Regions from separate parts of the Daeguia caeni genome, predicted to be linked through region 3. Evidence: predicted binding sites of a transcription regulator. Region 3 holds the regulator's gene; each other region holds the start of a gene.
What was found. The regulator LexA, encoded in region 3, represses DNA repair genes until DNA is damaged. The targets are predictions, from matches to a motif close to TGTTCNNNNTGTGTTCNG.
Positions count from the first base shown of each region.

Region 1 (5,182 bases), on a different contig from region 3:
GAACGGCGCTGGGTGGATCTTGACGATATCGCGCCAGTTCTCATCAATTCCGTGATGATGGCAGAGGATGGCCAGTTTTGCCGTCATGGCGGCGTCGACTGGCATCAGCTGAGCCTTGTGCTTGATGATGCAGGTGATGGGGGGCCAAGCCGGGGCGCATCGACCATCACCATGCAGACGATGAAGAATCTGTTTCTCTGGAACGGGCGTTCATATTTGCGCAAGGGGCTGGAATTTCCGCTGGCGTTGGCGGCTGATCTGTTGATGTCCAAACGCCGGATCATGGAGATCTATCTCAACATTGCCGAATGGGGACCGGGCATTTATGGCATTGAGGCAGCCGCCCAGCATTATTTCAACCGCCCGGCATCGAAGCTGAATGCACGGCAGGCAGCGCTTCTGGCCGTGACCCTGCCGAACCCGATCATGCGCAATCCGGCCAAGCCAACGCGCAACATGCAACGCATTGCCAATATCGTGCAGCGACGTGCGCTGCGCTCCGGGCCCTATGTCACTTGTGTCCAATAACAGGATCAATTGAAAAAAAATGCGAGTCCGACTGGTCAAATGGCGCGAGAGCGTGTATAGGCACGTGACTTTCCGGAATTTTGTCCGCTGTGACAGGCTCCACCGGGGCCGTGCCGGACGTTTATTGACCGATCAGTGGAGCTGGATCCATGGCAGTACCAAAACGAAAAACTTCTCCGTCGAAGCGCGGTATGCGCCGTTCGGCCGACGCGCTGAAGGCACCGACCTATGTTGAAGACAAGAACTCGGGCGAACTGCGTCGTCCGCATCATATCGATCTGAAGAGCGGTATGTATCGCGGCCGTCAGGTTCTTGAGCCGAAGGAATAAGCTGGATATCAGGCTGACCGGTTTTCCGGTCTGCCCGCCAGACTTTTTCAAACGCCGTTTCCGGTTTGCCGGAAGCGGCGTTTCCTTTTTGTTGCAACATGGTTCCCACTTTGCATGAAGACGGGGCTGGCGATTGTCGCCTTGGCGCTTGCAAAGCGGGCGTTTTTTGTCTTTTGTATGCCGGATTTCATCATGCCCTGTTCGCTGCAGCGAATGGGTAAAACATGCGCTTGAGAGCAATGCGCGCAAGGGGAGAGAAAATGACCAGCCCAGATTCCATCGTCATCGTCGGTGCCGCACGAACGGCCGTAGGAGCCTTCAATGGTGCTTTTGCCAATGTGCCAGCGCATGAGCTGGGGGCGGTTGCGGTGAAGGCGGCGCTTGAGCGTGCAGGCGTGACGGCAAGCGAGGTGGATGAAGTCATTCTGGGGCAGGTGTTGACCGCGGGCGCAGGACAGAATCCGGCACGCCAGACGGCAATGGCCGCAGGCTGCCGTCAGGAGGCAACCGCCTTTGTCATCAATCAGCTTTGCGGTTCGGGTCTGCGCGCGGTTGCACTTGGCATGCAGCAGATTCTGGCCGGCGACGCCAGGATTGTTGTCGCTGGCGGGCAGGAATCCATGTCCATGGCGCCGCATTGCGCGCATCTGCGCAGCGGCGTGAAGATGGGCGATTTCAAAATGGTCGACACTATGATCCATGATGGCCTGACGGATGCCTTCCATGGCTATCATATGGGTGTTACGGCCGAGAATATTGCGCGCCAATGGCAGCTGAGCCGCAGTGAGCAGGATGAATTTGCGCTGGCCTCGCAGCAGAAGGCGGAAGCAGCCCAGAAGGCGGGCCGGTTTGAGGAGGAAATTGCGCCGGTAACGGTTAAAAGCCGCAAGGGCGAGGTCGTGGTGAATGCGGACGAATACATTCGCCCCGGCACGACGCTTGAGGGGCTGGCCAAGCTGAAGCCAGCCTTTGAAAAGGAAGGCACGGTGACGGCAGGCAATGCTTCGGGCATCAATGACGGGGCGGCAGCCGTCGTGCTGATGAGCGCGGAAGAGGCCGCCAGGCGCGGTGCATCACCTTTGGCACGTATCGTCTCCTGGGCAACGGCAGGTGTGGATCCGTCGATCATGGGCACGGGCCCGATCCCGGCCTCGCGCAAGGCGCTGGAAAAGGCCGGCTGGACTGTGGCAGATCTTGATCTGGTCGAGGCAAATGAGGCCTTTGCGGCACAGTCCTGTGCCGTGGTGCGTGATCTGGGGCTCAATCCTGAGATCGTCAATGTCAATGGCGGCGCCATTGCCATTGGCCACCCGATCGGCGCTTCAGGCGCGCGCATCCTGACCACCCTGCTTTATGAAATGAAGCGGCGCGATGCGAGGCGCGGTCTTGCAACGCTGTGTATTGGCGGTGGCATGGGCATTGCCATGTGCCTTGAACGTGACTGATCCGGTTTTCCAGATGAAACGGCAACGGGCAGTGGCGCAAGCCTTTGCCCGTTTGCTTTTGGTGCCACCAGGAGCGTGAAAAAGTTAACAGAATGCGTCGAATCGGCCGCTCAGGCGGCGGTTTTACGTTCCGGCTTGTAGAAGGCGCCGAATAAAACCACTACATATTGTGTGAACAAAACGGGAAACATCAGCCATCACCGATTCGTCGCTGATTCGTTCTGCCTTTGACCTGAAAGTTAATGAAATGGCCGGTCCGGGCTTGTCTGTATTAACCAACCATAAGTATTTATTAATTTTTTCTTAAAACTGGCAGGCAATGCAGGCACAATGATTTTTCGGTCTTTTGCCAAAGGTTAACGCGACACCGGCAGATGCCGCAGCAAAGGCCTTCCTCTTTTTATCTTGATTCATCATGTTGTGTGGGGTCGTATTGACGTCACAATATGTAGCCGTGAACAAACAGGGAAAGATCGGAGGTCAGCGATTCGTAGCCGATTCGTTCCAGAGTCGTTCTATTGGTTAAAGTAGGGAGGCCGTAAAAAGCCGCAAGAGATTTTGGGTAATGGCCTTAAACTTTACAGGAGCGCTTTCGATTGACTTCAGATAATGCTATCGCGGGATTTTATATTCCGGGAATTCGAATTTGGCATGAACCAGTACCCTGCCCATGATTTGCCTCTGGTCCTGAGCGGTCGCGATGTGACTGCTGTTCTGGGGCCGACCAATACAGGCAAGACGCATCTGGCCATTGAGCGCATGCTGTCCTATGGCAGCGGGATCATCGGTCTGCCGCTGCGCCTTCTGGCGCGCGAGGTCTATAATCGCGTTGTCGAGCGCGTGGGGGCCGCCAATGTCTCGCTGGTGACAGGGGAGGAGAAGATCGTGCCGCCGGGGGCGCGCTATTCGGTCTGTACGGTGGAGGCCATGCCACGGCATACGGATGCCGCCTTTGTCGCGATTGACGAAGTGCAGCTCGCAGGCGACCTGGAACGCGGCCATATCTTCACCGATCGCATCCTGCATCTGCGCGGGCGCCAGGAAACGCTGCTGCTTGGTGCTGCGACCATGCGCGGCATTCTGGAGAAACTTTTGCGCGGGGTGAATATTGTCACGCGGCCGCGTCTGTCGCAGCTTACCTATGCCGGATCGAAGAAGATCACGCGCCTGCCGGAGCGTTCAGCCATTGTCGCCTTTTCGGCGGAAGAGGTTTATGCCATTGCCGAACTCATCCGTCGCCAGCGCGGTGGTGCGGCGGTGGTAATGGGTGCGCTCAGCCCGCGCACGCGCAATGCGCAGGTCGAGCTTTATCAATCCGGTGACGTGGATTTTCTGGTTGCCACCGACGCCATTGGCATGGGGCTTAATCTGGATGTCGATCATGTCGCCTTTGCGCAGAATCGCAAATATGACGGCTATCAGTTCCGCGATCTGACGCCTGCCGAAGTGGGGCAGATTGCCGGGCGCGCCGGCCGGCATGTGCGCGATGGCACATTTGGCGTGACGGGACAGGTTGATCCGTTTGATGTCGAACTGGTCGAGCGTGTCGAGGCGCATGAGTTCGATCCGGTGAAGGTGCTGCAATGGCGCACGAGCCGGTTTGATTTCTCGTCGATCAATGCGCTGTTGCGTTCGCTTGAGACGCCGGCACCGGTCGAGGGGCTGACGCGGGCCTTGCCGGCGGTCGATCAACAGGCGCTTGAAAATTTGTCGAAAGACGAAGACATTACGGCGCTTGCCACAACGCCGGAAAGAATACAGCTTTTGTGGGATGCCTGTGCGCTGCCTGATTATCGTAAGATAGCGCCAGCACAACATGCCGACATCATTGCAACCATTTACCAGGATCTGGTTCGCCGGGGGAGCGTCGATGAAGATTATATGAGCGAGCAGGTACGCCGCGCCGACAGCACGGAGGGGGAAATCGACACTCTGTCGCACCGCGTGGCGCAAATTCGCACCTGGACCTTTGTGTCGCACAGGCCCGGATGGCTTGCCGATCCGACACACTGGCAGGAAAAGACGCGCGAAATAGAGGATAGACTGTCCGACGCGCTGCATGAGAGGTTGACGAAACGCTTTGTAGACCGCAGGACAAGCGTGCTTATGAGGCGCCTGAGAGAGAATACTATGCTGGAAGCAGAAATTAGTCCGACCGGAGACGTGATTGTCGAGGGTCATAATGTCGGCCAACTGGACGGTTTCCGTTTTACTGCCGATGTTCAGGCCGATGGCCCGGATGCCAAGGCCGTGAAGGCGGCAGCGCAGAAGGCGCTTGCGGTGGAATTTGAACGTCGCGCCGAACGGTTTGCGGCAGCGCCCAATGGCGATTTCGCCATTGGTTCTGACGGCGTGCTGCGCTGGGTGGGGGCACCTGTCGCCATGCTGGTTGCAAGCGAGGAAATCCTGAAGCCGCGTGCGGTCATTCTGGCGGATGAGCAGCTGACCGGCCCGGCGCGCGAGAAGGTTGCAGCCCGTATCGAGCGTTTCATTGCCCATCACATTGAGACAGTGCTGAAGCCGCTGCATGATCTGGCCAATGCCGATGCGCTGACGGGCATGACACGCGGTCTTGCTTTCCAGATTGTCGAAAATCTCGGTATTTTGCCGCGTCGCGATGTGGCGGAAGAGGTGCGGGGGCTGGATCAGGATTCACGTGCAGCACTGCGCCGCCTGGGTGTTCGCTTCGGCGCCTATCATGTCTTCATGCCGATGCTGCTCAAGCCCGCGCCGGCTGGACTCATCACGCTCCTGTGGGCGCTGAAGAACGATGCGCGTGAACGCCCGGGCTATGGCGATGTGGTGCAGGTTCTGGCCGCAGGCCGCACCTCGGTTGTGGTTGATCCGAACTTTGATCAGCAATTCTATCGCCTGGCCGGT
Region 1 covers NZ_JBHSEL010000001.1:92,400-97,581, reverse strand. The annotation lists gene mtgA (monofunctional biosynthetic peptidoglycan transglycosylase) at 1-528, shown strand, start outside; gene rpmF (50S ribosomal protein L32) at 678-857, shown strand; gene ACFO1V_RS00480 (acetyl-CoA C-acetyltransferase) at 1,118-2,302, shown strand; gene ACFO1V_RS00475 (helicase-related protein) at 2,954-5,182, shown strand, end outside.
Region 1: ACFO1V_RS00475 (helicase-related protein) is a predicted target of LexA. The motif match lies at 2,803-2,820, and genes of this name have one in related genera.

Region 2 (5,182 bases), on a different contig from region 3:
TGGCCAAGCCCGTTTCCTTCATCATCGTGCCGCTATTCGGTTTTGCCAATGCCGGCATTTCCTTTTCCGGTCTTAACGCCTCGGTCTTCGGCGACATGCTCACCCTTGGCGTCATGATCGGCCTGTTTGTCGGCAAACAACTTGGTGTCTTTGGCGCGGCATGGCTTGCGATCAAGACCGGCTTTGCAGAAAAGCCGGCAGGCGTCAGCTGGGCGCAGCTTTATGGCGTGGCGATCCTGTGCGGCATCGGCTTTACGATGAGTATCTTCATCGGCCTTCTATCGTTTCCGTCCGAATTCCTGCAGACTGAAACCAAGATCGGCGTTCTGTCCGGCTCGGCCCTGTCGGCGGTCATCGGCTATCTCATGCTACGGCTGATTACGACAACCAGGAAAGCATAAAACCACCAATAATTGTGGCGCAACACTTTACACCACCAAACAGCAATCCTTACATTGTCATCATATTTTTCGGAAAATTCTGGAGTTGATCTTGTTGGGATTGCTGACGCGTTTTGTTCCTCGCCGCTTTCGTTCTCAATCGCTTGAAATCCCTGTCGTTCGCCTGCATGGCATGATCATGTCAGGCGGCACGCCAATGCGGCCGGTATTGTCGCTCGCATCCGTGGCATCGGTTCTGGAAAAGGCTTTCAGCGACAAGGAGGCACCCGCCATTGCCATATCGCTGAATTCGCCCGGCGGATCACCGGTGCAGTCGCATCTGATTTACCGGCGCATTCGTGATCTCGCGGTCGAGAACAACAAGAAGGTCTATGTCTTTGTCGAAGATATCGCCGCATCTGGCGGCTATATGATTGCAACCGCAGGCGATGAAATCCATGCCGATCCTTCTTCCATTGTCGGCTCGATCGGTGTTGTTTCCGCCACCTTCGGCTTTACGGAACTGATGAAGAAGATCGGCGTCGAGCGTCGTGTCTATACGGCCGGCGACAACAAGGTGACGCTTGATCCCTTCCTGCCGGAAAAGCAGGATGATGTGGAACGACTGAAGGCGCTGCAGCAGGATGTGCATCAGACCTTCATCAATCTCGTCAAGGAACGTCGCGGCTCAAGACTGGCCGATAATCCCGACCTCTTCACCGGTCAGTTCTGGACAGGCGTCAGATCCCTGCAGCTTGGCCTGATCGATGGACTGGGTGACATGCGCTCGGTCCTGCGCAAACAATATGGCCCCAAGGTCAAGCTCAAGCTCATTCATGCCCAGCGCGGTCTGCTTGGACAGAAACTGCCGGGCGTCAGCCTGAAGCTCGATGAAAGCAACGCGGCAGATATTGCCGCCCAGCTTGGCCACGGGCTGGCCGCGGTTGCGGAAGAAAAAACGCTTTGGGCCCGTTATGGGCTTTGAATTCCATCCTTCCGCCATGATATGCTGAAAGAGAAGAGGCGGATTTCTGCCTCTTCAGTCTCATCAGGACAACAATTGCGTCCGGGAAACGTTTCCGGAGCATGCCGCCGAAGGATAAAGGCCATGCCACAGCTTATCTTCCTGCTGCTGATCGCCATTGCCGCATGGTACGGCTACCGCTCCTTCAAGCGGGAGGCTGCACGCGTATCACAGCGTGTACGCCGGGCTGAAAAGGAAGCACAGAACCGTGCGCATGGAACCTTGGTGCAGGACCCCAAAACCGGCGAATATTACGTCAGCAAAGACTGACCCTTCGACAGCGGATAGGGGTTGAACATACCCATGAACACCACCCGTTGCGCAAGCCCTGCGACGGCAAACCCGCGCCCCGGAAAACTGTGCCCGTTAAGCCCACGCATGGAATGGCTTGCGCCCGCCAAGATCAATCTTGCACTGCATGTTACCGGGCAGCGCGCGGATGGCTATCATCTGCTCGACATGCTGGTGGTCTTCGCCTGTGATGGCGACCGCATCATCGTCTCGCCAGCGGATCACGACAGTTTCACTGTCTCTGGCCGTTTTGCTGCGGCTGTTCCAACCGATGAGCGCAATCTGGTCATCCGTGCGCGCGATGCATTACGCGCGCAAGCGCCCGGCACAGCAACACCCGTTGCCATTCACCTTGAGAAAAACCTGCCCATTGCAGCCGGCATTGGCGGCGGCTCCAGCGATGCGGCCGCAACCATGCTGGCGCTGAATGCATATTGGCAGCTTGGCCTGTCATTCGACACCTTGCTTGCAATCGGCCTGACGCTTGGGGCAGATCTGCCCATGTGCCTGCACGGCGCGGCCAGGGGCACTCCAGTTCTGGCGCGCGGCATTGGCGAGGATTTAAGCCATGTGGATGCATTGCCAGCCCTGTCCATGCTTCTGGTCAATGACGGCACGCCACTTGCCACGCCTGACGTCTTCCGCACGCTCAACAAGCGCGACAATCCCGCGCTCGAACCGCCACGCCTCGACAGCACTGACGCGCTGTTTCGCTATCTTGCCAATACACGCAACGACCTGCTGCCCGCAGCCCTGACAATCGCACCGCATATTGCCGATGTGCTCGCACTGTTGCGCGATATAGGGGCTGATCATGCCCAGATGTCTGGATCAGGCGCGACCTGCTTTGCGCTGTTTCGTGATCCGCAGGCTGCAAGGCAGGCGGCAGAAAAGCTTGCCGCGCAAAAGCCGGACTGGTTCATCGCCGCAACAATGACCATTGCTTCAGACAAAAGATGAATATCAAGGTACTGCCAAAACGACCTGCTTCAGGCGGATTGGCTTCAGCCGTTGCGGCATATCCTCAAGCTTCACGCCATCCCGCAACAGGGACACGAATTGCTGGCGCTCGATGAGCAGGCCAGCATCAAGCTTTCGCTTCGTGCCGAACAATTGCAGCAATCCGCCCAGCCTCCCGTCATGGGATGTCATGAATTGCGCCGGCCCTTTATGCTTTTCGACATGCATGCGCACCCTGTCTACCCAGCCATCCGGCAACAGTGCGCCCGGCTGCAGAATGAGCAACCAAGGCGCATTCAGACCTGTAACCGCGCACTCGATCTCTGCTGCAGGGTGAAACGAACAGCCCGCCCCTTCCGCAACAAGTGCCGTATCATCCGTTGAACCAGAATCAATGACGGCAACGCGCCGCACCAAGCCATCAACCACTGCCGGCACCAGCGTCGCCAGACTATGGGCCAAGAGCCTTTCAGAATTATCGGTGGGGAAAATCACAGCGAGCATATGCTTTTCTTATAACAATCCGTCCCGATCGCCAAGCAGCATATGTTCTTGCTTTGTTCTCGTTCTTGGCCTATTTTGTTTTATCGGATGTGAGTCGAATGATCGCCTCAGGAGATGACGATGGACGTGATACTTCAGGCAGACAAGATCGCTTTTGCCAATGGTGCGGGTACTGATCGCGCCAGCCTTGCCAATGCGCTCGTCACTGAAGCGGGATTGCGCATTGATCATTCAAGGCGGCGTGGTCGGGGAGCGGGTCTCAACCCATCTGGCCGGTTTGAAACCGAAACACGCCACGTCTTTGATGATGGCTGGATGACGCTTGAGGAGCTTGAGCCGTTCAAGACTGAAGTCCAGATTGAAAAGCCACGCACCATCATCACGCGCAACGACTCGCCTGATATCAATTTCGACCGTTCGATCAATCCTTATCGCGGCTGCGAACATGGCTGCATCTATTGCTTCGCACGGCCCACGCACAGCTATATGGGCCTGTCGGCGGGGCTTGATTTTGAAGCCAGGCTCTTTGCCAAGCCGGATGCCCCGCGCCTGCTTGAACGTGAGCTGGCAAAACCGGGCTACCAGCCCAAGCCAATAGCCATCGGCACCAATACCGATCCTTATCAGCCGATCGAACGCAAATGGCGCATCATGCGCGACATTCTGGACGTGCTGGCAGCAGCCAACCATCCGGTTGTCATCGTCACCAAATCGGCACTGGTGACGCGCGACATCGACATCCTGTCCCGCATGGCCGAAAAGGGCCTTGCCAAGGTGGCGCTTTCTGTCACGACGCTGGATGCACATCTGGCGCGATCCATGGAGCCCCGGGCCTCTACCCCCACCTTGCGGCTGCAGGCGATTCGCAAGCTTTCCGAGGCCGGCATTCCCACATCCGTCATGATGGGGCCAGTTATCCCGGCCATCAATGACCATGAGATAGAACGCATTCTGGATGCAGCCTATGCACAGGGCGCGCGTGAGGCCGGCTATGTGCTGTTGCGCCTGCCCTACGAGGTCGCCCCGCTGTTCAAGGACTGGCTTTTGCGCAATTACCCCGACCGCTATCGTCATGTCATGTCCCTGGTGCGTTCCATGCGCGATGGCAAGGATTATGACGCCGAATGGGGCAAGCGCATGCGCGGCACCGGCCCCTATGCCTGGGCCATCGGCCGCCGTTTTGAAATGGCCGCGCGCAAGCTGGGCTTCAACCGTCAACGACTACGCCTGCGGACCGATCTGTTTGCGCCGATTGAAAAGGGTGGAAAACAGCTTTCGCTTTTCTGAGCTTTCCGGTCATGACTGCGAACCGTTTTGTTTCGGAATATGCAATGAACACTGAATAAGGCCCCGTTTACCCGCCACACCTCTTGCCGGGGCCTTGCGGAGAATTGGAAGCAGTGACAGCATCGCCACCTCATGACCAGTCCTGCTTCTGATTCTCCGCTTCTTTTTGAACTCACCCTTGCGCCCGATTTTTCGGAAGAAAAACGGCTCAACATGCGCGGCTTTCGTCTCGTCGCAGGCATTGATGAAGCAGGACGAGGACCACTGGCAGGCCCGGTGGTTGCCGCTGCCGTGATCCTTGATCCTGACAACCTGCCAAGCGGGCTTGATGATTCCAAACGGCTGAGTGCAGCCCGACGCAATCAGCTGTTTGACACGATCCTGACATCAGCCTTGGCGGTATCGGTTGCCTCTGTTTGCGCACGTGGCATTGATGCGTCAGACATTCGCAAGGCCGCACTTGAGGCAATGCGCCGTGCCGCAACAGGGTTGCCCCTGCTCCCGGATCATGCCCTGATTGACGGGCGTGATATGCCGCCCCACCTTCCCTGCCCGGGCCTTGCGCTCGTCAAGGGCGATCAACGCTCTTTGTCCATCGCCGCCGCCTCCATCATTGCCAAGGTCAGCCGTGATCGCATGATGGAACAGGCAGGAGCGGTTCATCCAGCCTATGGCTTTGAAGTTCATGCCGGCTATGGCACAGCCCGCCATCGCAAGGCGATTGAAACGAATGGTC
Region 2 covers NZ_JBHSEL010000120.1:5,646-10,827, forward strand. The annotation lists gene nhaA (Na+/H+ antiporter NhaA) at 1-401, shown strand, start outside; gene ACFO1V_RS12485 (S49 family peptidase) at 493-1,365, shown strand; gene ACFO1V_RS12490 (hypothetical protein) at 1,489-1,674, shown strand; gene ACFO1V_RS12495 (4-(cytidine 5'-diphospho)-2-C-methyl-D-erythritol kinase) at 1,783-2,655, shown strand; gene ACFO1V_RS12500 (glycosyl transferase) at 2,659-3,159, opposite strand; gene ACFO1V_RS12505 (PA0069 family radical SAM protein) at 3,280-4,446, shown strand; gene ACFO1V_RS12510 (ribonuclease HII) at 4,579-5,182, shown strand, end outside.
Region 2: ACFO1V_RS12500 (glycosyl transferase) is a predicted target of LexA. The motif match lies at 3,203-3,220, and genes of this name have one in related genera.

Region 3 (5,182 bases):
GGAGAGGGAGCAGGCTTTCGCGGATGGCTCTGACAGCCTGCCATTACAGCCCTCCGATGCTGGCGCGAAGCATCCTTCATTTTTTGAAACATGCAGGTTTTATGGCGCGCGGCAGTTCCAGTTGTTGCAGGGGGCAATTGCGACGGAAACCGCGCGCGGCACGGCTTTTCTGTTCCTGCCGGTTTTCATGGGAATGGGGGCGGTTATCTATTTCACCTTGCCATTCGAGCCAAACTGGACACCGCTTGTTGCCCTGACATGTCTGACTGTATTGCTGCGCTATGGTGTGCGGCATCATTTTGTTGCGGCCAGTCTCACCAATCTGGCGCTGGCCATACTGGTCGGGCTTCTTGCCGCAAAATGCGAGACAGAGCGGCGCGCCACGCAAATTCTGGGTTCTGATGTCACGACTTACCTGACAGCACGGGTTGTGATGCTTGAACAGCAGGATAAGGACAGTTTTCGCATCACGCTGGATGTCCTTGACACTGCGAGACCCCAATTGCGCCATGCACCGCAGCGCGTACGGGTGACAGCGCACGATATTCCCGCTGCAACATCTGTCGGAAGCGGACTTCAGGGTTTTGTGCGCCTGCGCATGCCATCCGGCCCGGTTCGTCCGGGCAATTATGATTTTGCCTTCAACAGCTATTTCACGGGTATTGGTGCCAATGGTTTTTTTCTGGGTACGCCCAGACTGGTCAACGTACCTCCGGCAGAGGGAATCCATGGGCAGGCAAGCAGCTGGATCGCTGCCCTGCGCGTACGGATATCGGAGCGGGTTGAGACCACACTTGCCGGGGAGGATGGCAGTGTTGCGGCAGCGTTGATTACGGGAATCCGCGCCGGGATCAGTGACAAGACCAATGAGGATCTGCGCAAGGCAGGTCTGGCGCATATCCTGTCCATATCGGGGCTTCATCTGGCGCTGGCGGCGGGAGTGGTCATGGTATCCCTGCGCTCGCTCTTTGCGCTGTTTCCCGGTTTCAGTCTGCGCTATCCGGTGAAAAAGATCGCAGCCTTTCTGTCGCTGTTGAGCTGCACGTTCTATCTTGCTCTGTCGGGCGCGGATATCGCCGCACAGCGCAGCTATATCATGATCGTCGTCATGCTGCTTGCCGTACTTTCCGACCGGCGCGCCATGAGCATGCGCAATATTGCCATTGCAGCCATGCTGACCATCGCCATCACGCCGCATGAAGTGCTGGGGCCGAGTTTCCAGATGTCATTTGCAGCCACCGCCGCGCTGATTGCAGCCTATGCGTGGTGGCTGAAAAGACATGCCGGTAATGAGCAGCCTGCGCCAGTGGGGATTCCCGGCGCAAGCCCGTTTGCCAGCATGATTGCAAGACCGGTGTTCTTTACCGCCGCAACATCAATTGTCGCCGGAGCTGCCAGCGGTGTTTTTGCCGCCTATCACTTCAACAATACCGCTCCGTTAGGACTCGTCGGCAATGTTCTGTCGCTGCCTGCCATATCCCTGATCATCATGCCATTTGGCGTGCTGGGGCTGTTGTTGATGCCTGTTGAGCTCGACTGGTTGCCATTGCAGATCATGGGGTTCGGCGTCTGGCTGGTGCGTGCGATTGCAGAAAATGTGGCTGCATGGGCGCCGGATGGCAATCCAGGCGCCATGCCTGTGCCCACACTTCTCAGCTGGGCATTGGCGATCATCCTGCTCGTTACGCTCACGACGTGGTTAAGGCTTCTGGCTGTACCACTCATGGTCATCGGTCTTGTTGTCTTCATCCGCGCGCCAATGCCCGACATTCTCGTCTCGGAAGATGCAAAGCTTGTGGCCGTGCGGCTTTCCAATGGCGATATGGCGCTTAATCAGACGCGTCCGTCCAGGTTCACGAAAGATAATTGGGGCAAAGCCTATCTCGTCCGTGCCTTCCTGCCGCCCCGCCAAAGCAGCAGTGGCGCGGTAGCATCTATCACGGACGATAGTTTTCTCTGTGAGGAAGGGCTATGCGCAATCAGCCTGCGCGATGGGCGGATGCTGACCTATACGAACCGGCCGGCCATGGAGGAGGCTGCCTGCAATATTGGTGATATTGTCGTTCTGGCAATTCCCGGAAAATCCTTGCGCTGCAAAGATCCGGACAAGCTGACCATCACACGCCAGCAGCTTGCTCTGGCCGGTGCACTGGAAATCTGGCTGGAGGACAGGCACTGGCCGGACGGGGCACCAGCCGCTCGTGCCATGACAGTCTTGGCTGCTGAAAACGATGATGGTGGGGTAGAAGCGGAAATGAAATGGCCGGAAAGGCAAGACGGGCTTCCTGTTTCCAGGGCCATGCTGACCGAAGACTGGTCGCAACCGGCAAGTCTGATGGCGGGGGACCATGGCATCGTGCTGCGCTTTGCCATAGGCGTGCCAGTGCGGCCATGGCATGAGCACAGACTCCATTCACGCGCAGCACGCGGATTGCCTGATAGTTATCAGCAGCAGAAACGTCTGGCACAAGAATAATCCGACAGGGGCAATGGAAGATGAGAATGACTAGGCAGGCCTGTTTGCAATAACAGAAAGAGGGTTGATAATCTGATTCAGGAAAACAGATTATTTTGTTGATTTATAATAGTTTTGTTTTCATGCATGTTGACGGTCGGCACGCGACATCAAGCAGCAAATCTGTCCATTTCAAATCTGTCCATTTGAAGCGCCACATGCGGAAGCGCGATCTGGCGCATTTCGACAGTGTATCATAAGGGGGCACCTTGACGAGGGCGCATTAATAGCGGCGTATCAACCCCACCAGCTTGCCCTGTACGCGTACGCGGTCAGGGCCAAAGATCCGGGTTTCATAGGCCGGATTGGCTGCTTCAAGCGCGATGGAGTCGCCCTTGCGCCGGAAGCGTTTCAGGGTTGCTTCTTCATCATCGACCAGAGCCACCACGATTTCACCCGGCGTTGCGCTGTCGCTGCGCTTGATGATGACCGTGTCGCCATCAAAAATGCCGGCCTCGATCATCGAGTCGCCCTTGACTTCAAGTGCATAATGCTCACCGGGGCCGATCATTTCCGGTGGCAGGTTCAGCATGTGGGTCTGATTCTGGATGGCCGAGATTGGTACGCCGGCTGCAATGCGGCCCATGACAGGCACGGAAACCGTGCGGGTCGAGTCATTATTGGCCGAGATGGGAATTGCATTGTTCGGCAGTGGTGTCTTGCCGAGACTGCCTTCGATCACGCTTGGCGCGAACTTCTTCTTCGCATTGAGCCCAGGGGCGATGGAATCAGGCAGGCGGACAACTTCCAGCGCGCGTGCCCGGTTGGGAAGCCTACGGATGAAGCCGCGTTCTTCCAGCGCCGTGATCAGACGATGGATGCCGGATTTCGAGGCAAGGTCAAGCGCTTCCTTCATTTCATCGAAGGATGGCGGAATGCCCGTTTCTTTCAGTCGCTCGTGTATAAACAGCAAAAGCTCGTGCTGTTTGCGGGTTAACATGCGAACGGCCCTCCGACAGAATCGAGAAAAACAAAACCAGAACGAACACTATATGTTCCAGTCTTGTTCTGCAATGGTTTTAAAAAGATTAAAGCCTGTTCCGCTTTTCAAAAGACCGAAACGTCATGTTTGTCGGGCATCTGCCGGGTGGGTTTACGATTTGGCAGTAAAAACAGAACGATAGGTGCTGATTTTCCGCTCTTTATCATAAGGGAACGATCTCGCAGTCATCGCCGGCCCTGGCGGCTGGTGCATTTTCGCGCCTGATCAGAATGGCGTCGCTCCTTGCCAGAGCTGTCAACATGGAAGAATCCTGCACCGGAAAAGGCGTAGCGACAAGCCGTCCTGTTGCATCTGATTCCAGCTTGACGCGGACGAAATCCCGGCGTTCGCCATTGGTTGGCATGTCGACACCGAGGATGGCTGGCTGCGGTGTGACGGTCTGTTTCAGGCCTGTGAGTGTCGCAATGAGCGGGCGCAGGAAGACGAGGCTGCAGATGAAGCTTGAAACCGGATTGCCGGGCAGTCCTAGAAAATGCACCACTCGGCCGCTAATGGTTTTTCGTCCATACATGAGCGGCTTGCCGGGGCGCATGGCGATTTTCCAGAAGCCGATCTCGACCTGATTTGCCTTGAGGGCGGCGGCAACATAATCATGGTCTCCGACAGAAGCGCCGCCAGAGGTGACAATAATGTCGGATCCGCGTGCAATCGCCGCGTCAATCGCGGTGGTGATCATGTCGAGATTATCATGCAGAATGCCCTGGTCATCAGCAATGCCGCCGGCGCTGCGGACGATCGCGCCGATGGCATAATTATTTGATGCAATGATCTGATCCGGGCCGGGAGGCGTGCCGGGAAGCACGAGTTCATTGCCGGTTGCAAGGATGGCGATGCGCGGCCTTTTCGCCACCGTCACGGTGGCATTGCCGCTTGCAGCAGTCAGGGCAAGGTGACGCGCATCAAGTCTTGTTCCCGTTTCGACCAGCATCTCGCCCATGGTAAAATCAAGTCCGGCACGACGGATATGGCGGCCCTTGCTGACACCATCAAGAATCGTAACCTGATTGCCGGTACGCGCGGTGTTTTCCTGTATGACAACCGTATCCGCGCCATCAGGCAAGGGGGCGCCTGTGAAAATGCGCACGGCCTGTCCGGGGTGAAGCGTGCCAGTAAAATGCATGCCCGCAGCCGATTCGCCAATGATTTCAGCCGTAAAAGGGTAGGTGACCGGCTCTGGCGCAATCAGCGCATAGCCATCCATGGCCGAGCAGTCGAAAGGCGGCTGATTCAGTCTGGCGATGACAGGTTCTGCCAGAATCCGGTTGCCAGCCTCGGCAATCGGCACGGTTTCTGTACCGGTTGGCATGACGGAGGACAGGATGCGCTCAAGCGCTTCATCGACGGACAGCATGGACATGTGCGCCTCTGTTACGGCAGGTGAAATCAGATTTTCCAGTCGCCCGATTTGCCACCGGATTTTTCAACCACACGAATTCCCGTGATTTCCATGTGTTTGTCGGCTGCCTTGGCCATGTCATAGATTGTCAGACATGTGACGGAAACGGCCGTGAGTGCCTCCATCTCCACACCTGTGCGGCCCTTGAGTTTGGCGATGGCACGAACATGGAGCCCCGGCAGATCATGATCCGGGGTGATGTCGACGGCAACCTTGCTCAGCATCAGCGGGTGGCAAAGCGGAATGAGATCAGCCGTTTTCTTGGCTG
Region 3 covers NZ_JBHSEL010000053.1:134,966-140,147, reverse strand. The annotation lists gene ACFO1V_RS08580 (ComEC/Rec2 family competence protein) at 1-2,476, shown strand, start outside; gene lexA (transcriptional repressor LexA) at 2,739-3,455, opposite strand; gene ACFO1V_RS08570 (molybdopterin molybdotransferase MoeA) at 3,661-4,875, opposite strand; gene moaC (cyclic pyranopterin monophosphate synthase MoaC) at 4,902-5,182, opposite strand, start outside.